Regions from separate parts of the Kitasatospora sp. NPDC096128 genome, predicted to be linked through region 1. Evidence: riboswitches for the same ligand, from Rfam matches in the RefSeq annotation. Region 1 holds a riboswitch; each other region holds the start of a gene.

Region 1 (4,064 bases):
AGACCGACCTTCCACGCGTAGGCGTACATCGAGCTGAGCTTGCCGATGGTCGGCGCGGCCATGAACAGGTTGAGCGACTGGCTCTGGTCGAGGTACGGCATGCGGGCCGCGGCCAGGTCGATCAGGGCGCGCTGCGGCAGCTCCCACGCGGTGCGGTACAGCGACCGGACCTCGGCGGGCAGCCAACCCAGCTCCTGCACCGAGCCGTTGGCGTCGCGCAGCGAGTCGCGGGTCTGCTGGTCCCAGACGCCGAGGTCCTTGAGCTCGCGCACCAGGTACGGGTTGACCTGGAGGAACTCGCCCGACAGGGTCTCGCGCTTGAACAGGTTGGACACCTGCGGCTCGATGCACTCGTACACGCCGGCGATGGAGGCGATGGTCGCGGTCGGGGCGATCGCGAGCAGCAGCGAGTTGCGCAGGCCGGTCTCGGCGATGCGGGCGCGCAGCGCGTCCCACTTCTCGCCCCACTGCGGCGCGGCGCTCGGGAAGTGGTCGATGTGCAGCTCGCCGCGGGCGGCGCGGGTCTCGCCGTAGGCCTCGTGGCGGCCGAGCTGCTCGGCCAGGTCGGCGGAGCGCTCGTAGGCGGTGAGCATGATGCGCTCGGCGATCAGCGTGGAGAGCCGGGCGGCCTCGGCGGAGTCGAAGTCGATCCGCAGCTTGAAGAAGACGTCCTGGAGGCCCATCACGCCGAGGCCGACCGGCCGCCAGCGGGAGTTGGAGGTGCCGGCCTCGGTGGTCGGGTAGAAGTTGATGTCCACCACGCGGTCGAGGAAGGTGACGGCGGTGCGGACGGTGGCGTCGAGGCGCTCCCAGTCCATCGCGCCGAGCAGGTCGTCGGCGGAGGCGCCGACGGCCACGTGGGCACCGAGGTTGACCGAGCCCAGGTTGCAGACGGCGGTCTCGGAGTCGTCCGTGACCTCCAGGATCTCGGTGCACAGGTTGGAGGAGTGCACCGTGCGGCCGGGCAGCGCGGTCTGGTTGGCGGCGCGGTTGGAGGCGTCCTTGAAGGTCATCCAGCCGTTGCCGGTCTGCGCGAGGGTGCGCATCATGCGGGCGTAGAGGGTCTGCGCCGGGATGGTGCGGACGGCCTTGCCGGCCAGCTCGGCCTTGCGGTAGGCCTCGTCGAAGTCGGCGCCCCACAGGTCGACCAGCTCGGGGACGTCGGCGGGGGAGAACAGCGACCACTCGGCGTTGGCGTTCACGCGGCGCATGAACTCGTCCGGGATCCAGTGGGCCAGGTTGAGGTTGTGGGTGCGGCGCGCCTCCTCACCGGTGTTGTCGCGGAGCTCCAGGAACTCCTCGATGTCGGCGTGCCAGGTCTCCAGGTAGACGCAGGCCGCGCCCTTGCGGCGGCCGCCCTGGTTGACGGCGGCGACCGAGGAGTCGAGGGTGCGCAGGAAGGGGACGATGCCGTTGGACTTGCCGTTGGTGCCGCGGATCAGGCTGCCGCGCGAGCGGATGCGCGAGTAGGACAGGCCGATGCCGCCGGCGTGCTTGGAGAGGCGGGCGATCTGCGCGTAGCGGTTGTAGATCGAGTCCAGGTTGTCCAGCGGCGAGTCCAGCAGGTAGCAGCTGGACATCTGCGGGTGCCGGGTGCCGGAGTTGAAGAGCGTCGGCGAGGAGGTCAGGTACTCCAGGCGGCTCATCAGGCCGTACAGCTCGGACACCTCGCGCACCGACTGCTCGGAGTCGCCGACCGCCAGGCCGCAGGCGACGCGGAGCAGGAAGTGCTGCGGGGTCTCGATGACCTTGCGGGTGATCGGGTGGCGCAGCAGGTAGCGGGACTGGACGGTGCGCAGGCCGAAGTACTCGAAGCGGTCGTCGCCCTTGGTGTCGATGAGCGCGTCGAGGGCCTCGGCGTGCTTGGCGACGAAGGCGGCGGTGGTGTCGCCGATCAGGCCCTCGGCGTGGCCGACGGCGATCGAGGCGGAGAAGGAGGTCGAGCCCTGGCTGTTCGCCTCGTCGACGATCTCCAGGGCGAGCAGGCGGGCGGCCAGCTTCGAGTACTGGGGGTCCTCGGCGATCATCGACGCGGCGGCGTCCACGGCCAGCCCGCGCAGCTCGGCGAAGTCCGAGCCGGCGTGGCGGCCGCGCAGCGCGGCGGCGGCGACATGGCCGGGGTCGACCTCGGTGAGGTCGGTGCTGCGGTCGGTGAGCAGCCGCAGGAGAGCACCGCCGGGGTCGGAGACCGTCGGGTCGGTGAAGGCGGTACCGGAGCCCTGGGCGGGCAGGGTGACTGAGGCAGCGGTGGTCAAGGCGCTCTCTCCTGGCGGCGATCGTGCGGCGGTGATCGGGGTCACCGGGCCGATCTGGGCAGGGGAGCACGGCGCGAACGCAAAAAAGCGTCGCGCGAGGTGTCTCCCCGGCCCGCCCGCGAGGCCCGGAGGGGTGGTGCTGGTGCTTGGCGCGGCCTCTGCGGGAGGGCCGTGGCGCACGCTGTTCGGCAGGTACTCGGACTCGCGGTACGGCTGCTGGAGCCGCCCGCACACCGCTGCGGGGCAGTCCCGGATTCCCACCGGGTTCCCCTGCATCGACAGCAGAAGCGAGCATACATGTAGTGGCGGCAGGCTGTGGCGGCACCACATGTTGTGCCTGTCGTGTCGCGCGCGTCGGTGGCTCCGACGGCCCGTCAGTGCTTCAGGTACACCTTGTACGTGCTCGAATCGCCGGTCGGGGAGGTGAACTGGGCGATCAGCCGGTACTGCCCGCCGGTGTTCAGCGCGGCGCTCAGCGCCCGGTCGGTGGCCTCCGGCGCGGTGCTGTCGAGGACGACCACGGTGAACCAGCCGTCCCGGATCGCGGCCGTGCTGCCGTCCACTCCGTGGTGCTGTTTTCCGGCGCCGTCGCGGTAGTCCGTGCCGGCCCGGGCCGAGACCCACTGCTCGGGTCTGCTGACGCCGCCCAGGTAGTACTCGGCGAGTCCGTCGACCTCGGTGAGGTAGTGGCCCTCGGGGACGGTGTGCGCCCGCAGGACGGCCAGCAGGCGGCCGGAGTCGGGCCCGTTCTGGTAGCGCAGGGCGGACTGCTCCATGCCGAGGGCCAGCAGCGCGACCCAGACCAGGATGCCCAGCTGGGGGTGGCGGAAGTGGGCTCCGACCAGCCGGGTCAGGCCGAGGCCCGCGATCGGGGCGGCGAGCAGCATGCCGTAGCCGAGGTGGCGGAACAGCGCGCCGGAGGTGCCGGTCCACAGGTGGACGGCGGGGACCAGCAGCGCGGTGGCGGTCAGCACGGCCCCGAGCAGGGCCCGCTGGGCGCGGGTGGGGGCGACGCGGTCGCCCTCGGGCGAGTCGTGCTCGGTCAGCTGCTCGCGGCGCGCGTACGAGACCGTGCCGGCCACCGCGAGGACGGTGAACAGGCCGGCCCACTGGAGGGTGCCGAGCAGGATCGGGCCGGCCGAGCCGGGGGCGGCGCCGGACGACGGGGACCAGCCCGCGACCTTCCCCAGCAGGCCGTACGGCAGCAGCAGGACCGCCGTCCCGACGGCCAGCAGCAGGGCGCGCAGGGCGGCCGGGCCGGGTCGGCGGTGCGGCCGGGCGACGGCGAGGGCCAGGGCCACCAGCGCGGGGACGGCGAGGACCGCCGAGTAGGCGACCGCGCAGGCCAGCGCGAGGGCCGGGGCGGCGGTCAGGGCCAGGGCCGGGGAGCGCCGGGCGGTGAACACGGTGAGCCAGGCCGCGAGGGCGACCAGCAGGACGGCGAGGGCCTCGGGGGCGCCGTAGAAGCCGCCCACGACGGTGGACTGCAGTACGGCGTAGGCGGCTATGCCGCAGATCGCGACCCGTTCGTTGAAGAGCCGCCGGGTCAGCGAGTACAGCAGCACCGTGGTGAGCAGGCCGAAGCCGAGGCTGAGCAGCCGGGTGCCCCAGATGCCGTCCGCGTTCGCGGCGGCGCCGGCCAGCGGCGGGTAGAGCCACGGGGAGCCGGGGATGCGGTCGATCAGGTCGGTGGTGACCGGGGTGCCGTGCAGGAGGTGGGCGAGCTGCTGGCGGCCGGCGACCATGGCGGCGGCCTCGTCGGGGTGCGCGGCGGCGAGCAGGCGCAGCGAGAGCGCGGCCTGGACGGCC
Region 2 (4,064 bases), on a different contig from region 1:
CGCCGCTCTCGGCACGTGTGCGCAGGAGGCCCTCAGCGCGGCGACGGCACCGACACCGACACCGCCGGCCTGCTGCCCGCGCTGCGCTCCCGACCTCCGCTGCTCACCGGCGCCGGGCTCGCCGTGGCGGGCACGCCGCTGCTCGCGGCGGCGTGAGCCCGTTCGCTACTGCTTCGCGGGCGTCCAGCGCTTCTCGACGCCCGCCAGCTTCCAGTACGCGATGGCGATCGCCCACACCACCACGAACAGCCCGGCGATCGCGTAGCCCACGTTGTCCAGCGAGATGTCCGCGATGAACCCGGTCACCGGGTCGGTCAGGTCGAGCTTCTCGTGCAGCACGCCGACCAGCTCGATGGTGCCGATGATGAAGGCCACCGCGATCGACAACCCAGTGATGGTCAGGTTGTAGTACACCTTGCGCACCGGGTTGGAGAAGGCCCACTGGTACGCGAAGTTCATGAACGTCCCGTCCAGGGTGTCGAACAGGCTCATTCCGGCCGCGAACAGCAGCGGCAGGCAGATGATCGCGTACCAGGGCAGCCCGGCCGCCGCGCCCGAACCGGCCATCACCATCAGGGTGACCTCGGTCGCGGTGTCGAAGCCCAGGCCCAGCACCATGCCGACCGGGAACATCTGCCCGGGCCGGGTGATCGAGCGGGTCGCCCGGTTCAGGATCCGGGCCATGAAGCCCCGGGAGTTGAGGTGCTCCTCCAGCTCCGCCTCGTCGTACCGCCCGGCCCGCATCGAGCGGAACACCTTGAGGATGCCGAGCAGCGCTGCCAGGTTGAGCGCGCCGATCAGGTACAGGAAGGCGCCGGAGGCCGTGGTGCCGACCACCCCGAGCCACTTGTGGGTGGCCGAGTCGTCATCCATCAGCGTGTTCGCCAGCTGGGCGCCGCCCGCCACCAGGGCGGCCATGATGACCACCATCGAGGAGTGGCCGAGGGCGAACCAGAAGCCGACCGAGACCGGCCGCTTGCCGTCCGCCATCAGCTTGCGGGTGGTGTTGTCGATCACCGCGATGTGGTCGGCGTCGAAGGCGTGCCGCATGCCGAGGGTGTAGGCGGTGATGCCCAGGCCCACCCCGAAGACCTGGGTGCCGACGGCGTAGTTGTGGGGCGCCACCAGGAAGAAGAGGGTCCCGAAGGCCACCACGTGCATGGCCAGGATCACCCCCATCAGCCCGGCGGTACGGACGGTGTCCTCGCGCTTCCACCGGAAGGTGGGCAGTACGGAGGGGGCGGCGCCGGCCTCGGCGGGCGCGGCGGTTTCGGGCAGGGTCATCTTCGGATCACGCTCCAGCACCTCGTGGAATGACTTCGTGAGATGCCGTGGCCGGTCTCCTGGCTTACGGGGCTTCCGGGCCCGCCTTCCCAAGCGCACGAAGCGCCCAGTGGCATGTGGGTCCGGACTTCTCTCCCCCGATCACAGTGGCGAGGGCCGCTCCGGAACAGGACCCGTTGAGGGTCCGTCACCGGTATTCCCGAGCACCACGGCGGGGAACACCGTAGGGGCAGGGCACCACCCTCGCAAGGTTGCGCACCTGTGCAGGTGTCCAGGATCACAGGTCGTGAGCTGCCAGAATGTCCGCATGCATCTCGTACCGGCCGACCGCGCGGGCCACCGCACCATCGACGGGCACCGGGTCTGCGAGGCCATCGCCGCCATCGGGGACACCGTCCACGTCCGCTCCTGGGCCGAGCGGTTCTCCCTGCTCGCCGACCCCGGACGGCTCGCCCTGCTGCTCGCCCTGCACCGGGCCGGCCCGCTCGCCGTCAGCGACCTGGCGGTCGCCACCGGCATGCGCGACCCCGCCGTCTCCCAGGCACTGCGGCTGCTCCGCACGGCCGGCGTGGTCACCGGGGACAAGGACGGACGCGTGGTGCGCTACCGGCTCGTGGACGACGCCCTGCGCCCCCTCCTCGACGAGTGCGCCGCCGCCGAGCACGAGGAGCCCCACGAGGAGCCGACCGCGGCGGCGGGCTGACCACGGCAGCGGACCGGCCCCGACGACGGACTGACCGACACTCGGCAAACCGCGCCACGGGCGCAGCCGGATGAGTACGATCACGATGTGCCGTCCCACCCCCACGTCTGGCCCGCCGACCGCTGGAACACCCGCCCGGTCAAGGCCCGCGTGCTGGCGGTCGCCCGCACCCTCACCTCGGCGACCCGGGTCCTGGACGTCCTCGCCCTGCTCGACCCCGACGGCATCGAGCACTACTTCACCGTCAACCCCGGCTCCGCCTTCGCCGACCGTGCCCTGGACGACTACCTCCGCGGCCTGCCCGGCTACACCGTGCTGGACTGGGAGGACGCCGTCCTCCGCCGCTTCGACCTGGCGGTCTCCTGTGCCGTCCACGCCTCCATGCACCGGCTGGACGCCCGTCTGGTCGTCCTCCCGCACGGCGCCGGCTACAACCGCCTGGTCACCGAGTCCACCGGCGACGCGGTCAGCTCCGCCGGCCTCTCGCGCAACGAACTCACCCACCGCGGACGGGTGTTCGTCGACGTCCTCGGCCTCTCCCACCCCGAGCAGCTGGACCGGCTCAGGGCCTCCTGTCCCGAGGCGCTGGACGTCGCCCGGGTCGTCGGCGACCCGTGCTTCGACCGGATGCTGCGCAGCCGACGCTCCCGCGACGGCTACCGCGCCGCGCTCGGCGCCGTCGACGGCCGCCGGCTCGTCGTCGTCGACTCCACCTGGAGCGAGCACTCGTTATTCGGCCGCCACCATGACCTGCCGCAGCGACTGGTCCGCCAACTGCCCGCCGACGAGTACACGGTGGCCGTCGTGCTGCACCCGAACATCTGGAGCCGGCACAACCCCGTGGCCCTGCTCGACGACGCCCTGCGGATGGGCCTGCGCCTCGTCCCGCCCCACCAGGGCTGGCAGGCCGCGCTGGTCGCCGCCGATGTCCTGATCGGCGACCACGGCTCGGTCTCCGTCTACGGCGCCGCCCTGAAACACCCCACGATGATCGTCGCCACCGGCGCCGCCGAACTCGACCCGCGCTCCCCCGGCTACGCCTTCGGCCAGACCGCACCCCTGCTCGACCCCGACGGCGACCTCGCCGCCCAGCTCGAACTCGCCCTGACCCAGGCCTCGGACGACCGCACCGACCTGACCGACATCACCGACCGCTCGCTCGCCCACCACGGCGAATCCGCCCGGCTGCTGCGCCCGCTGCTCTACTCCTTCCTCGACGGCCTCGACGAACCCGCCCACGAACCGGTCCTCCGGCCCTATCCCAAGCCCGTGCCCACCTCTGGAGTCGGCGACGGGCCCACCGCGTACGACGTCGAGGGCAAGAGCGAGGGGACCGAGGTCAGCCTGCGCCGCTACCCCTTCCAATTCCAACCCGGGGGCCACACGCCACGCGGGTTCCACGCGCTCACCGACGACCACCCCGACGACGAGCTGCGGTACACCGCCGAAGTCCTCGCCCGCACCGAGCCGCACGCCGAACGCCCCGCCGTCGACTGGCTCGCCGACATCGCCCTCGAACTGCCCGGCCTCGCCGTCACGGTGGCCGCCCTGGGCCCCGCCCTCCACCTGCTCCGGCTGCACAACGGCCTGCTGCTCGAAGCCCACGCCGAACGGGACCGCGGCCGCCCCGCCCCCAGCCTCGACCCGCTGCTGCTCGGCTCGGCACTCGCCTGCTGGCTCGCCGACGGCGGCGACCCGGCCGGCCTGCCCGAGCACGGCCTCACCATCCGCACCGGCGAGCACCGCACCCGGGTCTCGTTCACCACCGGTCCCTAGAAGTGCTTTGCCAGCTCCCGCAGCCGCGCCCGGCTGCGCTCGGCCAGCTCCGGGTCGTCCGACTCCTCGGCGAGCGCGACCAGCAGGGTGTGCGCCTGGACCTCCTTGGGGTACGCCTTCCGTTCCCGGGCCCTCCGCACACACTCCTCGGCCCGCTCGACCGCCGAGTCGAGCTGCCCCAGGGCCCGGTGGGCCCGGGCGTGCACCAGCGGCAGCTTCATCAGCATGTCGTCGTCCCCGGTGGCCTCGGCCTGCGCGGCAGCCCCGTCCAGCACAGTCAGCGCTTCGTCCGGGCGGCTGT
Region 3 (4,064 bases), on a different contig from region 1:
GGGCCCGTCCACCCGGTCCACCACGGTGGACAGGTCCAGCGAGTCCTCGGCGTCCAGCCACAGGCCCGGCAGCATCGGCAGCGTGCCCAGCACCGGCCGGCCGGTCAGCTCGCGCAGCATCTCCAGCCCGGGCGCCAGCAGCCGGGCATCGCCGCGGAACTTGTTGACGAACCAGCCGGCCACGTGCCGCTGGTCCTCCGCCGACAGCAGCGCCAGCGTCCCGTACATCGCGGCGAACACCCCGCCGCGGTCGATGTCCCCGACCACCACCACGGGCAGCGCGGCGGCCGTGGCCAGGCCCATGTTGGCGATGTCCCGGTCACGCAGGTTGATCTCGGCGGGCGAGCCGGCCCCCTCGCACACCACCACGTCGTAACGGGCGCGCAGATCCGCCAGGCACTCCAGGGAACGCTCCAGCAGGACGGGCTTGCGCTCCCGGTAGTCCAGCGCACCCACCTCGGCCACCGGCCTGCCGAGCAGCACCACCTGGCTGCGGCCGTCCGCGCCCGGCTTCAACAGCACCGGGTTCATCGCCGCCTCCGGCTCCACCCGGGCGGCCTGCGCCTGCATCGCCTGGGCGCGGCCGATCTCGGCGCCGTCGGCCGTGACGAAGGAGTTCAGCGACATGTTCTGCGCCTTGAACGGCGCCACCCGCACGCCCTGGCGGGCCAGCCAACGGCAGATCCCGGCCGTCACCACGCTCTTGCCCGCGTCCGAGGTCGTCCCCGCGACCAGCAGTGCGTTGGCCGTACTCATGCGCCCACCTCGCTTCGCTCGGCAGGCGCTTCGCCCAACGCGCCCCTCCCCATGGTTCGCTCGCTGCGCTCGCTCACGCGCCCACCTCGCTTCGCTCGCTCACGCGTTCCCCTTCTTCCCCATCAGCATCCGCAGCAGGACGTGCCCCGCGACCGTCGTACCCAAGGCCAGCGCGCCCACCCGCCGGGACAGCGTGCAGGCCCGCTCGATGTCGTCCACCGTCACCGGCCGCAACTCCGCACCCAGGACGGGCCGGTGCTCGACCCGCTCCCCGTACTGCAACGTCCCACCCAACCGGACGCCGACCGCCCCGGCGAAGGCCGACTCGGCCTGGCCCGCGTTCGGGCTCGGGTGCGCGGAGCCGTCCCGGCGCCAGACCCGCCAGGCGGTCCCGGGCTCGGGCGCGGCGGCCACCGTCAGCAGGGCCGTCAGCCGGGCGCCCGGCCAGCCCGCGACGTCGTCCAGCCGGGCCGAGGCCCAGCCGAACCGGGTGTACCGGGGCGAGCGGTGGCCCACCATGGCGTCCAGGGTGTTCACCGCGCGGAACGCCAGCAGCCCCGGCGTGCCGGCCAGGGCACCCCAGGCCAGTGCGTTCACCACGGCATCCGCCGTGTTCTCCGCCACCGACTCGACCACCGCCCGGGCGATCTGCTGCCCGTCCAGCGCGCTCGGATCCCGCCCGCACAGGTGCGGCAGCCGCTCCCGGGCGGCCGCCAGGTCACCTGCGGCGAGCGAGCGGCCGATGGTGCGCGCCTCCCTGGTCAGCGAGGTGCCGCCGAGCACCGTCCAGGTCGCCGCTGCGGCCAGCGCGGCCCGGCCCACCGGACGGCGCCCGACCGTGCGGTCCAGGGCCAGCGCGCCGGCGGCGACCGCACCCACACACAGCGCGGTGTACCCGGCGCCGGCCGCCCGGCCGTCGCGCCACAGCCGCCGCTCCAGCCGGCCCGCGGCACTGCCGAACAGGGCGACGGGGTGGCCGCGGCGCGGATCGGCGAAACGGGCGTCGGCGGCGTAGCCCGCGACGGCGCCCACCGCGAAGGCGGCGGCCCGGGTCAGCGGGCGCACAACAACGAAAAGCTGGGAATCCAACCGGGCGGGGCAGCCTGCATCGCGTGGGTGTCCTCACTCAGGGTCCGCGCCCTGGATCGACGTACCGGTGGCGAGAGTCTCCTGGCTTCCGGGTCGGACGCACCCCCGGGCCTTCCAGCGGCTCCTGACGGCCCGCCGTGGCATGTCCGAACGTGCTCCCCGGTGACAGTGGCGGGACCGCGCCGGACTCGCACCGGCTTCCTCTCCATGCCTCCGTTTGGCCCCAGGATCCCATCACGCGTCCGAACCGGGAGTCAACCGAGGTCACGGAGGGGTTGGTCACACGACGAACCCGCCCCCGCCCTGTGCGATCGCCCAGCGCCACGAAGGGCCCGGCACCCCCGCTTCGTGCGTTCGACGGCTGGGGCCGCGCCGCCGGCCGCGCCTACGGTTCGGCCATGCGCCGCAGAAAGCCACCCGTCGTCGCCCCCACCCCGGTGCCGTTCTCGCCGGAGGCCGCCCGCGCCCACCGGGCCGGCCTCGGGTTGACCCCCGAACAGGTCGCCGAGGGCATGGCCGCACACGGCGTCCGGCTGCTGCCCGGTCACGTCCTGGCCTGGGAGGACGGCGTGCTGCGCCCCGGCGAAGCCGAGTTCATCGCCCTGGCCCGCGCCCTCTGGTGCCCGGCCGCCTCCCTGATGCCAGGCCACCCCGTCAGCCTGCGCGACCACCGCCTCGCCCGGGAGCTCCCCCCGGAGACCGTCGCCGAACGGGTCGGCATCCCCCTGCCCACCTACCGCCAGGCCGAACTCACCGGCCGCTGGGACGGCGACCCGGACCAGACCCACGCCCTCGCCCAAGTCCTGGGCCTACGCCTCACCGAACTGGTCGAGGCCACCGGCCGCCGCGAGGCCCTGGACCGTCTCCTCCGCCAATGCGTGACCGGCCGCTGGCAACCCCACCTCCGCCCGATCGCCCACCTGGTACCCGTCCCCGAACCCGACCTCGCCGCCGTCCTCCCCCTCCTCCACCAGGAACACCACATCCCCTCCCACTGGGGCACCACCACCCAACCCACCACCCCCACCCCACCCCTCACCCCCCGCTTCTGGCAGCTCCTCAGCACCCACCACTCCGCCATCCCCATCTGACCGGCCCCCACCCAAGGCAACAGGGCACGCGGGCCCCACCCCCGCGCGCCCACAACGCCCCACCCCACCCACCCGCCCCACCCACCCGCACCAACCCACCCACCCCAACCACCCCCCTCCCCCTCCCTCGCCCCAGGCGAGAGGGACGCGCTGCGGGAGGGGGCGGTGGAGGGGGTGGGTGCGGAGAGGGGCGTGACGGGTGATTTTCCGACCGCCAACGGTCTCAGCCCCCTCGATGAGGGTCGGCGGTCGGAAAATCATCCAGCCCCCGGAGCGCCCACCCCCGGAACCGCCCCCGGCGTCACCCACCCTCCCGAGAGCCCCCCACACCCAAGCCCCCCGCGCAGCGGTCCCCCGGACAGCCCCCGCCCAGTGGCCCCCTCGCCACCCCCCTTGTGGACTGGTGCTCGAACACCATCCGGGTCCATGAACAGCATGAACAGAGCGGGGATCGAAATGCGTTGGGGAACCGCAGCCGTCGTGGCGGCCGCCGCCGCCGGGGCCGTCGTCCTGGTGGTGGGCCGTCGGGCCTCCGAGCGAATGGTCCGTCCGGGGATGGGGCCGGGGGGTGTCGGGCCGGAGTCCGGGCCGGTGCTGGTGCAGAGCCTCGCGGCCGGCCGGGTGACGTTCAGCCGCCGTCCGGACAGCCTGCGGCCCGGCCGTTGGGCGGTCGAGTGGGACGACAACGGGCATGCGGTGGTGGAGGAGGTCCTGCACAGCGACGAGCAGGGCGTCACCCGCCGGCTGGTCCGGGCGGACCGGGGCACCCTGACACCCGGTACGGAGGTCCGCTTCACCCCGCGGGTGTACCTGGGCGACCCGACTTCCGCGCTCGGCCTGGCCTTCACCGACACCACCGCCGAGGGTGAACTCGGCGCGCTCCCGGTCTGGCTGCTCGGCGGCAAGCGCGGGACCTGGGTGGTCCTGGTGCACGGCCCGGAGTCCGACCGCCGACAGGTTCTCCCGGTGCTGCCCGTCCTGCACCGCCTGGGCCTGCCCGCGCTGGCGGTCACCTACCGCGGCGACGAGGGCGCCCCGGCTTCCCCGGACGGCTACAGCCACTTCGGCGAGACCGAGTGGCGGGACGTCGAGTCGGCGATGCGGCTGGCGCTCGACCACGGCGCGGGC

What was found. Region 1 has a riboswitch for cobalamin ahead of ABTY61_RS09965 (ribonucleoside-diphosphate reductase subunit alpha). Riboswitches for the same ligand answer to the same signal wherever they lie in the genome.
Region 2: it holds a riboswitch for cobalamin, as region 1 does, so the genes downstream of both, nicT (Nickel transporter NicT) here and ABTY61_RS09965 (ribonucleoside-diphosphate reductase subunit alpha) in region 1, are expected to answer to the same signal.
Region 3: it holds a riboswitch for cobalamin, as region 1 does, so the genes downstream of both, ABTY61_RS22105 (cobalamin biosynthesis protein) here and ABTY61_RS09965 (ribonucleoside-diphosphate reductase subunit alpha) in region 1, are expected to answer to the same signal.

The regions. Positions count from the first base shown of each region.
Region 1 is NZ_JBEOSP010000006.1:257,936-261,999, reverse strand. It holds gene ABTY61_RS09965 (ribonucleoside-diphosphate reductase subunit alpha) at 1-2,231, opposite strand, end outside; cobalamin riboswitch at 2,426-2,566, opposite strand; gene ABTY61_RS09960 (glycosyltransferase family 39 protein) at 2,630-4,064, opposite strand, start outside.
Region 2 is NZ_JBEOSP010000037.1:79,088-83,151, forward strand. It holds gene ABTY61_RS32180 (hypothetical protein) at 16-156, shown strand; gene nicT (Nickel transporter NicT) at 166-1,284, opposite strand; cobalamin riboswitch at 1,317-1,510, opposite strand; gene ABTY61_RS32190 (ArsR/SmtB family transcription factor) at 1,592-1,987, shown strand; gene ABTY61_RS32195 (hypothetical protein) at 2,075-3,763, shown strand; gene ABTY61_RS32200 (AAA family ATPase) at 3,760-4,064, opposite strand, start outside.
Region 3 is NZ_JBEOSP010000019.1:90,147-94,210, forward strand. It holds gene ABTY61_RS22100 (cobyric acid synthase) at 1-756, opposite strand, end outside; gene ABTY61_RS22105 (cobalamin biosynthesis protein) at 856-1,812, opposite strand; cobalamin riboswitch at 1,921-2,048, opposite strand; gene ABTY61_RS22110 (helix-turn-helix domain-containing protein) at 2,244-2,936, shown strand; gene ABTY61_RS22115 (alpha/beta hydrolase family protein) at 3,363-4,064, shown strand, end outside.